DNA from 2 places in the Streptomyces sp. Je 1-4 4N24 genome. Region 2 is predicted to be linked to the other one. Evidence: riboswitches for the same ligand, from Rfam matches in the RefSeq annotation. Region 2 holds a riboswitch; the other holds the start of a gene.
The links. Region 2 has a riboswitch for cobalamin ahead of cobN (cobaltochelatase subunit CobN). Riboswitches for the same ligand answer to the same signal wherever they lie in the genome.

Region 1 (7,195 bases), 1.6 Mb from region 2:
CCCGGCCGGTCCGCCCCTCCTCATCGACCAGCCCCGAGGGCCGTGCCAGCAGATCGGGCACCGCGGCCACCGCCGCCCCGTAGACCGCCGTGGCGACCCCGACCGCACGCAACAGAACGACCTTCATTCGCCGTCCACCTCTCCTCGCCCATTCGCCACTCGCCCACCGGTCACACGAGCCTCAGCACACTCATCCGTCTCCTCAACTCCATTCCGCGGAAGACCCCTTCCCAAACGACATCACCGATGTCATCATGACATCATGAGTGTCATTGAGGGGGATATCGAGAGGGATGCCGACGGACCCGCCGGTGGGCACGCCGGCGGTGACGGCGCCGGGGAACCGACGGCCAGCGAAGATCTGCTGTACGACGTCATCCGACGCCTGTGGCCACTGCACCGCACGGTCGTGCGCGCGGTGGAACGCGAGCTGGCCGACACGGGCATGACCGCCGGCGAACACGCACTGCTGGACGCCCTGCACACCGAAGGCCCCCGCACCGTCCCGCAGTTGGCGCGCACGTTGGGGCTCGACCGCCAGCCGGTGCAGCGCTGGGTGAATCACGCCGCGGAGCTCGGCCTGGTCGTGACGGCCCCGAATCCCGCACACCGCCGCTCCTCCCTGATCCGGCTCACCGCCGAAGGCACGGCGGCGATACGCGGGATCCAGCAGTTCGAGGCGACGGAGCTGCGGCAGCGGCTGGCCGACCTGCCCGCCGAGGACGTCCGCACCGCACTGCACGTCCTCGACCGACTCGGCGAGGAATTCCGGCACCTGGCGAACGGCTCGCGCGTTCAACCGGAGGAAACCGACAGTCGGGGCAGTCGGGACAGTCGTGGCAGTGAAGGCAGTAACGGGAGCAACGGCAAGCCTGAAGGTCACGACAGCAGACCTGCCACCACCCCTCTCATGCACAAAGGACGGTCAGGAGCATGACGCAGAGAATCACCGCCTGGTCCGAGATCGACAACGGCCTCGTGCCGGTCGACGAGGGCGAGCTGTTCTACGAGACGGCCGGCTCGGGCCCTGCGGTGGTACTCCTGCACGGCGGCATGCTCGACCAGCACATGTGGGACGAGCAGTTCACCTGGCTGGTCAACTCCGGCCTGCGCGCGATCCGTTACGACTCCCGCGGCCACGGCCTGTCCTCCACCGTGACCGGGGACTACGCCAACCACGACGATCTGTGTGCCCTGCTCGACGCGCTCGATGTCCCCAGCGCGGTCCTCGTCGGCCTTTCCCACGGCGCGCGGGTCGCGCTCGACACCGCCCTCGCCCACCCGGACCGGGTGACGGCCCTCGCGCTCGCCGCCCCCGGGATCAGTGGCCGTGCCTTCACCGACCCCTTCGTCCTGGAGCACATCAAGGAGCAGGTCGCGGCGATCGGCGCACCGGACGGCGCGGAGCGGTATGTCGAGCACTTCCTGCGGATGTGGGTGGACGGGCCCCATCGCGAGCCGTCCGCGGTGCACCCGGGATTCCGCGAACGGATGCGCGCCTCGGCCGCGGCCAATGTGGAGGTCCATGCCGACGGTATGGGTGCCGGTATGCCGCTGGAGGTCGGCGCCGCCGGCCGCCTCGGCGAGATCCGGGTGCCGACGGTCGTGTTCGACGGCGATCTCGACAGCGGTGACATCTCCGCCAACGCCCATGCGATAGCCCTGACCGTCCCGGGCGCCCGAAGAGTCCGAATACCGGGTGCGGCCCATATGGTCAACCTGGAGAACACCCCGCTCTTCGACCACGAACTGCACGCCTTCCTCTGCTCCCTGGACTACTGACCCGCTCCTGGACCACTGACCCACCGCGGGCCGCTCTCCCTCCGCACGGCGGAAACCCCCGCACATCGAGCGCCGTCCGGGCGGCGGCTAGAGTGGCCGGGCCGTGGTGTTCGGGAAGCCGGTGACGGACCCTTGTGGTCCCAGTCCGGAGCGGCCCTCGCCACTGTGATCGGGGAGTTTCCACCCCTTCCGCAGGTGCCTGGCGCGCCTGCGGCGCCACTGACCGCAGCCCGCGGCCGGGAAGGCGGGGGCGGAAGCGGGCACCTTCCCCCAAGCTCTGAAGGAGCAGGGTGGTACCCCCAAGCCAGGAGACCGGCCACGGCATCTCACGAACTGATCCACGAGGTGCTGGAGCGTGACCGCCGGATGGCCCTGTCCACCGATACCCCGAACACCCCTGCCCCGGCCGCGTTCCGCTGGCGCCGGCAGGACACCCTCCGCACCGCGGGCCTGATGGCCGTCATAGCCGGGCTGCATGTCGTCGCCTTCGGCGTGCTCTTCCTGCTCGTGGTCCCGCACCACTACTCCGTCGGCAGCCAGGTCTTCGGCGTCGGGCTCGGCGTCACCGCGTACACCCTCGGTATGCGGCATGCCTTCGACGCCGATCACATCGCCGCGATCGACAACACCACCCGCAAGCTGATGGCCGACGGCAAGCGTCCGGTCTCGGTCGGCTTCTGGTTCGCCCTCGGACACTCCAGCGTGGTCGTGGCGATGGCGGCCCTCGTGGCCGGCGGCGCCCAGCTGGCCGGCACGCTGCTCGACGACGAGTCCCGTACGCACCAGATCCTGGGCACCGTCGGCACCACGGTCTCGGGAACGTTCCTCTACCTCATCGCCGCCCTCAACCTCGTCGCGCTGGCCGGGATCTGGCGGGTCTTCCGCGGGATGCGCGAGGGCCGCTACGACGAGGCCGAACTGGAGCAGCGCCTCGATGCGCGCGGCTTCATGAACCGCTTCCTGGGGCGGTTCACCCGCTCCATCTCCCGCCCCGGCCAGATGTTCCCGCTCGGCTTCCTCTTCGGCCTCGGCTTCGACACCGCGACCGAGGTGACCCTGATGGTGATGGCGGGCAGCGGCGCCGCGGCGGGCCTGCCCTGGTACGCGCTCCTGTGCCTGCCGCTGCTGTTCGCCGCGGGCATGAGCCTGTTCGACACCCTCGACGGCACCTTCATGAACTTCGCCTACCAGTGGGCGTTCTCCAACCCGGTGCGCAAGGTCTACTACAACCTCACCATCACCGGTCTGTCGATCGCCGTCGCCTTCTTCATCGGCACCATCGAGCTGGTGACCGTGCTGCACGACAAGCTCGGCCTCAACGACGCGCTGACCGGCTGGATTTCCGGCCTCGACCTCGACAATGCCGGCTTCATCATCGTCGGCCTGTTCGTGGTGGTGTGGGCCGCGGCGCTGGCGTACTGGCGGCTGGCCGGCGTCGAGAAGCGCTGGGCGGCGCGGGCCGGGCGAGCGGAGCCGGCGGAGCAGGCCACGCCCGGTACCTGAGGAAGCTCGGGCCGCCCGGGGCCCCTCAGGTGGCCGAGCCGGCGGCGGCGCCCGTCTCCCGGTCCGGGCCCCAGCGCTCCAGCGCCGCCCCCAGATCGAGGGGCAGCAGCCGGTCCGGCAGGTCCGGGCCCGGCCAGTCCTCCCGCGGGACCCGCCACATCACCTCGAACTCGTTGCCGTCCGGGTCCTTGGCGTACAGCGACTTGGCGACGAGGTGATCGCTGGAGCCCACCAGGGCGCCTCGCTCGGTGAGCCGCGTCCGGGCCGCGACGAGTTCGCCGAGGGTGCCGACCTCCCAGGCCAGGTGGTACAGCCCGACCCGCCCGGCCTCGGGCCCCGGCGCGTCCGGTGCCACCGCGAACAGCCCCAGATCATGATCGTTGTGTGAGCCGGGAGCGCTGAGAAACGCGGCCCGCCCCGGTATCTCGACATCCACCGCCAGCCCGAGGGCCTCGGTGTAGAACGCCACCGACCGCGGCACATCGCGGACGTTGAGCACCGCGTGGTTCAGACGTCGTACGGACATGGAGCCTGTTCTCCGATCTCCCGGCCGCGACACCACCGTGGCGCCGCCCCCTGCTTCTGCTCTACCTCGCACACCCGGCCGCTGCCCAGGGCCGGCCGGTATCCGACCGGCCGGCGTCCGGACCATGGCGCACTCCCGGTACCCCCGCGGCAAGGCAGCCGCCCCCGGGACTCATCCCAAGCGTCACTTCCGGACCAGCAGCACCCCGGCGGCCATCACCACACCCAGCAGCAGCGCGAGCAGGCCATGGACCGGCCGAGCTGCACGCAGGCCGGGCAGGAGACGGTCGATGGCGTAGCGGCCGGGCCCGGTCAGCGTGAGTGCCGCCGCACCGACGGTCAGCAGCAGCTCGTACTCCACCCCCTTGGGTGCGAAGAAGCCGCCGCCCCACTTCACGGCAAGGGCATTGATCATCGTGCCGACGACCGCCGCACCGGCCAGCGGCGTGAGCAGCCCGGCCGCCAGCCCGAGCCCGCCGAGCGTCTCGGTGAGGCCGGCGACGACAGCCATCGTCCTGCCCGCCGGATATCCGCTCATCGTGAAGAACTGCCCGGTCCCGTCCAGTCCCGGTCCGCCGAACCAGCCGAAGAGCTTCTGGGCGCCGTGGGCCGCCATGGTCAGTCCGAGCGCGAGGCGCAGCAGGAGGAGCCCGGCGTCGTAGCCGCGCGGAGAGGGGGCAGATCGTGTGGGGATGGCGAGGCGCGAGGACGCGAGGGTGCCGAGGGGGGACGTCATCAGGGGCGCTCTTTCGCATGTCGGGGGCGGCCCCGCGAGGCCGCGACAGTTACTTGAAACTTCAAGTCACGCCTCCGACGATACACAGCGCCCCCACGGCGAACAACAGGGCGTGCGGCGGGGGCATGCGGCGGGTCCGAGGCCATCACCTCGCACCCGCCGCACGTCATCCCTGCTCAGGGCCCGAAGGGCGGCTCCGGTGGGACTGCCGCCGGCTGCTGCCCGAGAAACGCGGCGATCGCCTGGCCGAAGTGCGACCGCGCCACCGCCGGCCGGGGATTGACGGCGGTGGCCTGCCGCTGCGGTCCCAGCACGGCACCGACCGCCAGCTTGGCGGCGTGGATCGCCGCCGGCGGCTGCGCGGCGACCGCAGCGGTGAGCCGGCCCGTGCGGTCGGTGAGTTGCGCCTCGGGAACCTGGTGGTCGGCCAGTCCGAGCTCCACCGCCGTGCGGGCGTCGACCAACCGGCCGGTGTAGAGCAACTCCCGTGCCACGGACGGGCCGGTCAGGGCGACCATGCGGGCGGCGAACGCGGGGCTGGCGAGGATGCCGAGCCGGGCGATCGGCATCCCGATCCGGGCGGAATCCGCCATCAGCCGCAGGTCGCAGGCGAGGGCGAGCTGGCATCCCGCACCGGCGGCGACCCCGCGGATCTCGGCGACCACCGGGACGGGGCACTCCTCGATCGCGGAGAACGCCTCTTCCATGTGCGCAAAGGACTCCTCGACGTAGGCGGGGTCCGCATCCACCCAGTCGGTCATGTCGGAGCCGGCGCAGAACGTGTCGCCGTGCCCGCGGATCACCAGCACCCGCAGCGACCGGCACGCCCCCAGTTCCCTGACCTGGCGGGCCAGCCGCACCCAGGCCTCGCCGGGGAGGGCATTGCGCCGGCTGCCGTCACCGATCCGGATCTGGGCGACCGCCCCGGTCCGGAAGGTCGCGATGGTGACGTCGGGGGCGGGTACGGCGGTCACTTCGCGGCCTTTCGCGCGCGCAACTCGGCCAACTGCCCCGGGTCGACCCCCATGGCGGTCAGCACGGGCGCAGTGTGCTCCCCGTGCCGGGGCGGCGGGGTACGCACGGTCGCCGGGTGGTCGGACAGCTTGATCGGCGAGGCGATGGTGCGCAGGGTGCCGGCACCGGTGTGCTCGAGTTCGGCGACCATGCCGCGCGCGACGACCTGGGGGTGCCGCAGCGCCTCGTCGACGGTGTTGATCGGCCCGACCGGTATCTCCGCCTCGGTCAGGAGCCCGGCCCACTCCTTGGCGCCGCGGGCGCTCAGCGCGCGCTCGATCAGCGGGAGCAGCTCCGCACGGTGGCGGACCCGGTCGGGGTTGGTCGCGAACCGTGGGTCGTCGACGAGCCCGGCGAGCCCGATCGCGGTGGCGAAGCGGCGCCACAGCCCGTCGTTTCCCGCGGCGACCATGAGGTGACCGTCGGCGGTGGGGAACGCCTGGTAGGGCACGATCGTCGGATGGGCCGACCCGTAGCGCTGCGGGACGCTCCCGGAGGCGAAGTACCCGCCGGCGACATAACTCAGCCAGGCCACCTGGCCGTCCAGCAGCGAGACATCGACCCACTCGCCGGTGCCGGTGTGCTCGCGGTTGCGGAGGGCGGCGAGGACGCCGATGGCGGCCCACATTCCGGCGGCCAGATCGGCCGGGGAGACCCCGAAGCGCACCGGGGGCCCGGTGGGTTCGCCGGTCACGCTCATGACGCCGCTGACCGCCTGCGCGATCGCGTCGTAGCCCGGCTCGTTCCGGTACGGCCCGGTCTGCCCGTACCCGCTGATCGAGGCGTACACCACGGCGGGGTTGCGGTCGCGGACGTCCTGGTAGCCCAGCCCGAGGCGGGCCGCGGTACCGGGCCGGAAGTTCTCCACGATCACATCGGCGGTGGTGGCCAGCTCCTGTATCAGGCGCAGGCAGTCGGGGTCCTTGAGGTCGACCGCGATTCCGCGCTTGTTGCGGTTGACGCTGTGGAAGTACGCCGCGTCCTCGCCCTGGAAGGGGGGACCCCAGGCGCGGGTGTCATCGCCGGAGACGGTGTCCTCGACCTTGATCACATCAGCGCCCAGGTCGGCCAGCACCATGGTGCAGAACGGCCCGGACAGGATGCGGGACAGATCGAGGACCTTCAGGCCGGTGAGGGCACCGTCGTGAACGAGCCAGGGCTGGGGGTGTGGTGTGGTGCGCATTGCGGTGTCACGCCTCTGTTCCAGTGGGTTTCGCCGGGTGGCCGGACGTCAGGCGCCCAGTTCGAGCAGGAGCTCCATGCAGATGGCGGTGGCGTCGAGGAAGTAGTCGACGCGGAGGTTCTCGTTGGGCGCGTGGTTGGCCTGGTCGGCGTTGGCCAGCGGCAGGCCGATGCTGGGCACACCGAGGATCCCGGTGAAGACCCAGTCGGGAAGCGTGCCGCCATAGGCGGGGATCAGCAGCGGATCACGCCCGGTCACCCGGGAGATGGCCCGCGCCACCCTGGGCGTATGGGGGTTGTCGATCGAGGTCCGGGACGCCGGTACCCCACCGACCATGGTGACCGTCACCTCGGGGGCATGGGCCCGCAGATGTGCGGCCACCCGCTCGAAGACGGTCTGCGGGTCCTGACCCGCCGTCAGCCGGATGTCGACGCCCGCCTCCGCGCTGTCGG
Region 2 (7,195 bases):
GGCGGTCTCGTCGCCGAAGTCATAGCCGTCCGCCCGGAGACGGCGCAGCAGAGCCACGGCACTGGCCGGGGTGTCCAGGCCGACCGCGTTGCCGATACGGGAGTGCTTGGTCGGGTACGCGGACAGCACCAGCGCGAGGCGCTTGTCCGCGGCCGGGATGTGGCGCAGCCGGGCGTGCCGGACGGCGATCCCGGCGACCCGGGCGGCGCGCTCGGGGTCGGCGACGTAGACGGGCAGACCGTCCTCGTCGACCTCCTTGAAGGAGAACGGGACGGTGATCAGCCGGCCGTCGAACTCGGGGACCGCGATCTGCGAGGCGGCGTCCAGCGGCGACAGCCCCTCGTCGTTCTCCTCCCAGGCGCTGCGCGGCCCGGTCAGGCACAGGGCCTGCAGGATCGGCACGTCCAGGGCGGCCAGCGCGCCCGCGTCCCAGGATTCGTCGTCGCCGCCGGCGGAGGCCTCGGCGGGCTTGCTGCCGCCCGCCGCGAGGACCGTGGTGACCAGGGCGTCGGCGGACCCCAGCGCCTCGATCAACTCCGGTTCGGGGGCGCGGAGGGAGGCCACGAACAGCGGCCGGGCACGCCCGCCCGCCGCCTCGATCTGCTCGCACAGGGTCCGGACGAAGGCCGTGTTACCGCTCATGTGGTGAGCGCGGTAGTAGAGCACGGCGACCAGCGGACCGCTCTCGTTGCGGCCTTCCCAGTCCAGCGGACCCCAGGACGGGGCGGGCTCCGGCGGCTCGAAGCCATGGCCGGTGAGCAGCACCGTGTCGGAGAGGAAGCGGGCGAGCTGGTCGAGGTTGGCGGGACCGCCGTGCGCAAGGTAGGCGTGCGCCTCGGCCGCGATACCGACCGGGACCGTGGACTGCTCCATGAGCTGGGCGTCGGGGGCCTGTTCACCGGTGAGCACGACGACCGGCCGGTGCTGGTCCTCGGCGAGCAGCACCTCCAGGCCCTCCTCCCAGGCACGGATGCCGCCGAGGAGGCGTACGACGACGAGGTCGGTGCCCTCCAGCAGCGCGGGGAGTTCGGCGACGTCGAGGCGGGCGGGGTTGGCGAGCCGGTACGGCACGGGACCCGTGGCCGCGCGGGCGCTGAGCAGGTCGGTGTCGGAGGTCGACAGCAGCAGAAGCATGCGAGCGCAGGCCTTCCTCGGGGTATCCGCGCCCCGGGTGGTCGTATGGACGGCGGGAGTTCCTGACTCACCCGGCAGCTGCCGGGTTCACAGTGGCGGGACCGCGCCGGATTCTCACCGGGCTTCCTCCCTTGGGCCCTAAGACCCTGCGCCGTCGCTGGCGTCCGGTGGGCCAGCCGACCCACCGACCTGCATAGTAAGGGCAGTGGACGGGGGAGGTAAGCGGGCCTCCGGACCGGCCGCAGCGGGACGGGGGCGCTCGCCTCCGTACCCGGATCCGGACCGGGAGCTTGGCCGGATCCGGCCCCGATGAGCCACCCGCCTCCGTGGGTATGCTCGCGGCCATGCCGCCCTCCCCCTCGATACGGCCCCAAGGTGCCGAACCGCCCATACGGGACCGCGGTGACGCCTGCCCGGGAGCGCTGCGGCTGCACTCCGCCGCCGACGGCCACCTCGCCCGAGTGCGGCTGCCCGCCGGAGACTTGACGGTACGTCAGGCCGAGGCGCTGGCCGACGCCGCGGACCGGCTCGGCGACGGCCACCTCTCGCTCACCTCCCGCGGCAACGCGGAACTCCGCGGCCTCCCGGACGGCTGCGGCGACCGGCTCGCCGTCCTGCTGCGCGACGCCGGTCTGCTGCCCTCCGAGCGCCACGAACGCGTCCGCAACATCCTCGCCTCGCCCCTTGCCGGACTCGACCGGCACACCCCTTCTGACGTGCGGTTGTGGGCCCGTGAGCTGGACGGACTGCTCTGCGCGAGCGAGTCCGCGACCGCGCTGTCGGGCCGCTTCCTCTTCGTCCTGGACGACGGACGGGGCGATGTGGCGGCACTCGGCGGGGATGTGAGCTTGGTCGCAGAACGGGGCGGGGTCGGGGCGCCGATGGGGGACGGGGAGCTGTCCGGGGCCGGGGACCAGCCTGGGTACGGGGGCCTGCCCGGGGCCGGGGATCTGCCCGGGGCCGGGGATCTGCCCAGATACGGATGCCCGGCCGGGTCCGGGGGTACCGCGCTGCTGCGGGTCGGCGACGACCCGGCGGCGCTGCGGATCGCCGGGCCGGACGCCCCGCGCGCCGCCCTCACCGCCGCCGAGGCCTTCCTGACCGCCGCTGAGGCGAGCGGCAGCGGCGCCTGGCGGGTACGTGAACTCCCGGTCGGACACGGTCTAACGGCCCGGGCCGTCGCGGAGCGACTGCGCGCGGCGGGCATCGGGTGCGCGGAGGTGGCCGGGGCGGTGGCTGCGGGGGTGGCCGGGGCCGGAACCGCTCATGTGGGCGGGTCCGCGGATGTGACCGGTACCACCGACGTAGCCGGGACCACCGACGTAACCGGGACCGCCGACGTAACCGGGACCGCCGACGCGACCGAGGCGCCCACACCCGCCTCCGCGCCGTACGCCGAGTCCGTCCCTGACGCCGCGTCCGTCCCGTTCACCCCCTCCGTCCCGTACGCCGGTTCCGTCCCGCCCCCCGCCTCCGTCCCGTACGCCGACTCCTCCGCCCCCGGCGTCATCGAGGGCACCGACGGCGCCCGTGCGCTCTCCGTCCTCGCGCCGCTGGGGCGGCTGTCGGTCGCCCAGTGGCGCCTGCTGACCTCCGTCGCCGCCGAGGACGGTGCCGGCGCGCTCCGCCTCACCCCCTGGCGCGGCATCGTCATCCCCGGGCTGTCCGCCGACACGGCAGTTCCCCGCCTGCGCGAACTGTCCACCGCCGGACTGATCACCGACCCGGACTCCCCCTGGCACCGCATCGGCGCCTGCACCGGCCGCCCCGGCTGCGCCAAGTCCCGTACCGACGTACGGGCCGACGCGTCGGCCGCCGTCACAGCGGGCACCCCCGTCCCCGGCGAGCCAGGACAGCAGCCCGCCCTGCGCCGGCTCCCCGTGTACTGGTCCGGCTGCGAACGCCGCTGCGGCCACCCGCGCGGCGCCTGGGTCGATGTGCTGGCGACGCCGGAGGGCTACCGCGTCTCCGTAGTACAGCCGCAGAGCACACCCGCCCCGCATCCCGCACCGGCGGCACCCTCCGCAGCTCCATGCCCCACCACCTCATGAACCGCCCCCGACCCACAGCGCCATGCCCCACCACCTCATGAACCACCCTCGACCCACAGCGCCATGCCCCACCTCCAGAACCGCCCCGTACCCGACAACCCCGAGGCCACAGTGACCGCGTTCGACTACGAGAAGGACGGGGCGACGATCTACCGCCAGTCCTTCGCCACCATCCGCGCCGAGGCGGACCTCGCCGGCCTGCCCGCCGACGTCAGCCGGGTCGCGGTCCGGATGATCCACGCCTGCGGCATGGTCGACCTGGTACGCGATCTGGCCTTCACCCCCGAGGTGGTGGCCCGCGCCCGCGAGGCGCTGCGCGCCGGTGCGCCGATCCTCTGCGACGCCAACATGGTCGCCAGCGGCGTCACCCGGAAGCGGCTGCCGGCCGGCAACGACGTCCTGTGCACCCTCACCGATCCGTCGGTCCCGGACCTGGCCGCCAAGATGGGGACGACCCGCAGCGCCGCCGCCCTGGAGCTGTGGCGGGACCGGATGGAAGGCGCCGTGGTCGCGTTCGGCAACGCCCCCACCGCCCTGTTCCGGTTCCTCGAAATGATCGAGGAAGGCGCGCCCCGCCCCGCCGCCGTCATCGGCATACCCGTCGGCTTCATCGGCGCCGCGGAGTCCAAGGACGCGCTGATCGCCCACCCGTCGGAGCTGGACCACATCGTGGTGCGCGGGCGCCGGGGCGGCAGCGCCATGGCCGCGGCCGCGATCAACGCCATGGCAAGCGAGGAAGAGTAAGCGTGAGCGAGCAGCAGCTGACCGGTCGCCTCTACGGTGTGGGCCTCGGCCCCGGCGACCCGTCCCTCATGACGGTCCGGGCGGTCCAGATCATCGCCGGGGCGGACGTCATCGCCTACCACAGCGCCCGGCACGGACGTTCCATCGCGCGTTCCATCGCCGCCGAGCACCTCCGCGCCGACCACATCGAGGAAGCGCTGATCTACCCGGTCACCACCGAGTCGACCGATCACCCCGGCGGCTACCGGGGCGCGCTGGACGAGTTCTACGAGGCCGCGGCGGCCCGCCTCACCGTCCATCTCGACGCCGGCCGCACCGTCGCCGTCATCTCCGAGGGCGACCCGCTCTTCTACGGCTCCTACCAGCACATGCACAAGCGGCTGGCCCACCGCTATCCGACCGAGGTCATCCCCGGCGTCACCTCCGTCAGCGCCGCCGCGGCCCGTCTGGGCAAGCCGCTGGCCGAGGCCGACGAGGTCCTGACGATCCTGCCCGGCACGCTCCCGGAGGAGGAACTGACCGCCCGCCTGTCCTCGACCGACACGGCCGTCGTCATGAAGCTGGGCCGCACCTTCCCCACCGTCCGCCGCGCCATGGAACGCTCCGGCCGCCTCCCGGAGGCCCACTACGTCGAGCGCGCGACGATGGCCGGCGAACGTACCGAGAAGCTGGCGGACATCGACGCGGAGACGGTCCCCTACTTCTCCGTAAGCGTCGTACCGAGCCGGATCGCGGACCTGCCGCCCAGTACGGGTACGTCCACAGACATGGCCACGGCCACGGGGACAGGGACGGGGACGGGGACGGGGACGGGGACGGGGACGTCAACTGGGACGGTCACGGCAGACGAACCGTCCGGCCCCGGCGAGGTCGTGGTCGTCGGCACCGGCCCGGCCGGGCCGCTCTGGCTGACGCCCGAATCCCGCGGCGCCCTGGCCGCCGCCGAGGATCTCGTCGGCTACACCACCTACCTGGACCGCGTCCCGCCGCGCCCCGGCCAGCGCCGCCACGCCTCCGACAACAAGGTCGAGTCCGAACGCGCCGAACTCGCCCTCGACCTGGCCCGGCGTGGCCGCAAGGTAGCCGTGGTCTCCGGTGGTGACCCAGGGATCTTCGCGATGGCCACCGCCGTCCTGGAGGTCGCCTGCCAGGCTCCCTACCGCGACATTCCCGTACGGGTCCTCCCGGGCGTCACCGCCGCCAACGCGGCCGCCGCCCGCGCCGGCGCCCCCCTCGGCCACGACTACGCGGTCATCTCCCTCTCCGACCGCCTCAAGCCCTGGGAGGTCATCGCCGAACGCCTGCACGCCGCGGCCGGCGCCGACCTGGCCCTCGCCCTCTACAACCCCGGCTCCCGAAGCCGCACCTGGCAGGTCGGCAAGGCCCGCGAACTCCTCCTGGAACACCGGGCCCCCGACACCCCCGTCATCCTCGCCCGCGACATCGGCGGCCCCGAGGAGTCGGTCCGCACCGTCCACCTCGCCGACCTCGACCCGCACCAGGTCGACATGCGGACGCTCCTGATCGTCGGGTCGTCCCAGACGCAGGCGGTACGGCGCGATGACGGGACTCAGGTCGTGTGGACGCCGCGGAGGTATCCGGAGGGGTGAGGCTGCCTGCCAGGTAGGGGGCTCCGGCTCGCGTCATGCGGGCGCCGGGGCTCCGTCCGGGCGTGGGGCCGGCTCCGGACCGCACCTCTAGCGGGCATCTTTCTCTGGTCCGCGCGGTGACCTGACGCCTGCCGAGCAGATCCATCCATCGAGTGCAACGTGAGGGGGCGCAAGGGCGGGGGACCTTGTCAGCGGACGACGTCGAAGACGTTCTTCTGCAGGCCGTTGGCGTACACCTCGTGCTCGACGAGCTTCAGTTTCTGGGTGTCCTTGTCCGTGCCACTGAACAGACGCTTGCCCGCACCCAGCAGCAGCGGGAAGACGAGCAGGTGGTAGCGGTCGATCAAGCCGGCGTCCGAAAGGGCCTGGTTCAGGGCGGCGCTCCCATGCACGATGATCGGGCCGCCCTCGGTCTCCTTCAACGCGGCGACCTCATCGAGCGAGCGCAGGATCGTGGTCTCGCCCCAGTTCGATACCAGATCGTCCTCCGTGAGGGTCGTGGAGACAATGTACTTCGGCATCACCTTGTAGTCGGCGAAGTCCGCCATGTCCGGCCACACCGGGCTGAACGCCTGGTAGCTGGCCCGGCCCAGCAGTATCGCGGTGGCTTCCTTCTGCTCCCGGCCCTTGATGTCGAATGCTTCGGGGAGGAACTCGATGTCCTTGAAGGTCCACCCGGAGTTCCGGTATCCGGGCTCGCCGCCCGGACCCTCCACAACGCCGTCGAGGGAGATGAAGGCGGTACTGATCAAGGTACGCATCGAAGGTTCCTTGGTGTCTCGTGTCCGGCTCTCAGCAGATTCGGCTGGTGCGCGATTGGATCACACGTGCGGCCCGCAGCGCACCAACAATGACCTCTGACTGCGGATCACGGAGAAACTCATCGGTCGTCGCCTGCCCTTCTTGCAACCCCTCCCGCATGGTCCACCTCATCCGGGCTTCTGGCCGGCGCCGGACCACGCCTCGTGCAACCCCTCCCGCCCCAGCCGCGTCTTCCGCACCATGCACGCGAATATGGCCCGCGTACAGCAACTACTGATCTTCACCCGGCTCCAGACGAGCAGCTGCGCCTTCGCCGTTGCGCTGCTCTCGGGGGTCGCGCTGTCCACCGTGCTGCCGCAGTTGCCCGTGGCCAGATATGACCTGTTGCTCGTCTACGGACTGCTGCTCACGCTGGTGTTCCGCCTGCGCGGGTGGGACAGCGGCAGGGATGTCCTGGTCATCGCCGTGTGTCACGCGATCGGGCTGGCCTTCGAGCTGGTGAAGGTCTCGCTCGGCTCCTGGAGCTATCCGGAGCCCGCGGTGTTCAAGTTCGCGGGCGTGCCTCTGTACGGGGGCTTCCTCTATGCCGCGGTGGGCAGCTATGTCTGCCGCGCATGGCAGCTGATGGACCTGGAACTCGTCCGCTACCGCCCCCGCGCCACCACGGCCCTGGCCGTGGCCATCTACGTGAACTTCTTCAGCCACCACTGGCTGCCTGACGTGCGCTGGCCCCTCGCCGCCCTGCTCGTCGCGGTCACGGGAGGTACGTCGGTGCGGTTCAGTGTGGGCAAGGCGCGCTACCGCATGCCGCTGGCGCTGTCCTTCGCGCTCATCGGCTTCTTCTTGTGGCTGGCCGAGAACATCGCCACCTACCTGGGCGCATGGCGCTACCCG

Region 1: another riboswitch for cobalamin. It lies ahead of SLV14N_RS27970 (HoxN/HupN/NixA family nickel/cobalt transporter); the one in region 2 lies ahead of cobN (cobaltochelatase subunit CobN).

Annotation. Positions count from the first base shown of each region.
Region 1 covers NZ_CP110836.1:6,403,350-6,410,544, reverse strand. The annotation lists gene SLV14N_RS27985 (hypothetical protein) at 1-127, opposite strand, end outside; gene SLV14N_RS27980 (MarR family winged helix-turn-helix transcriptional regulator) at 263-937, shown strand; gene SLV14N_RS27975 (alpha/beta fold hydrolase) at 934-1,782, shown strand; cobalamin riboswitch at 1,870-2,118, shown strand; gene SLV14N_RS27970 (HoxN/HupN/NixA family nickel/cobalt transporter) at 2,149-3,285, shown strand; gene SLV14N_RS27965 (VOC family protein) at 3,311-3,811, opposite strand; gene SLV14N_RS27960 (DoxX family protein) at 3,995-4,546, opposite strand; gene SLV14N_RS27955 (enoyl-CoA hydratase/isomerase family protein) at 4,723-5,520, opposite strand; gene SLV14N_RS27950 (CaiB/BaiF CoA-transferase family protein) at 5,517-6,743, opposite strand; gene SLV14N_RS27945 (M20/M25/M40 family metallo-hydrolase) at 6,792-7,195, opposite strand, start outside.
Region 2 covers NZ_CP110836.1:4,820,238-4,827,432, reverse strand. The annotation lists gene cobN (cobaltochelatase subunit CobN) at 1-1,134, opposite strand, end outside; cobalamin riboswitch at 1,168-1,305, opposite strand; gene SLV14N_RS20955 (cobalamin biosynthesis protein CobG) at 1,467-3,185, shown strand; gene SLV14N_RS20950 (precorrin-8X methylmutase) at 3,297-3,929, shown strand; gene SLV14N_RS20945 (precorrin-2 C(20)-methyltransferase) at 3,932-5,539, shown strand; gene SLV14N_RS20940 (dihydrofolate reductase family protein) at 5,728-6,300, opposite strand; gene SLV14N_RS20935 (DUF817 domain-containing protein) at 6,554-7,195, shown strand, end outside.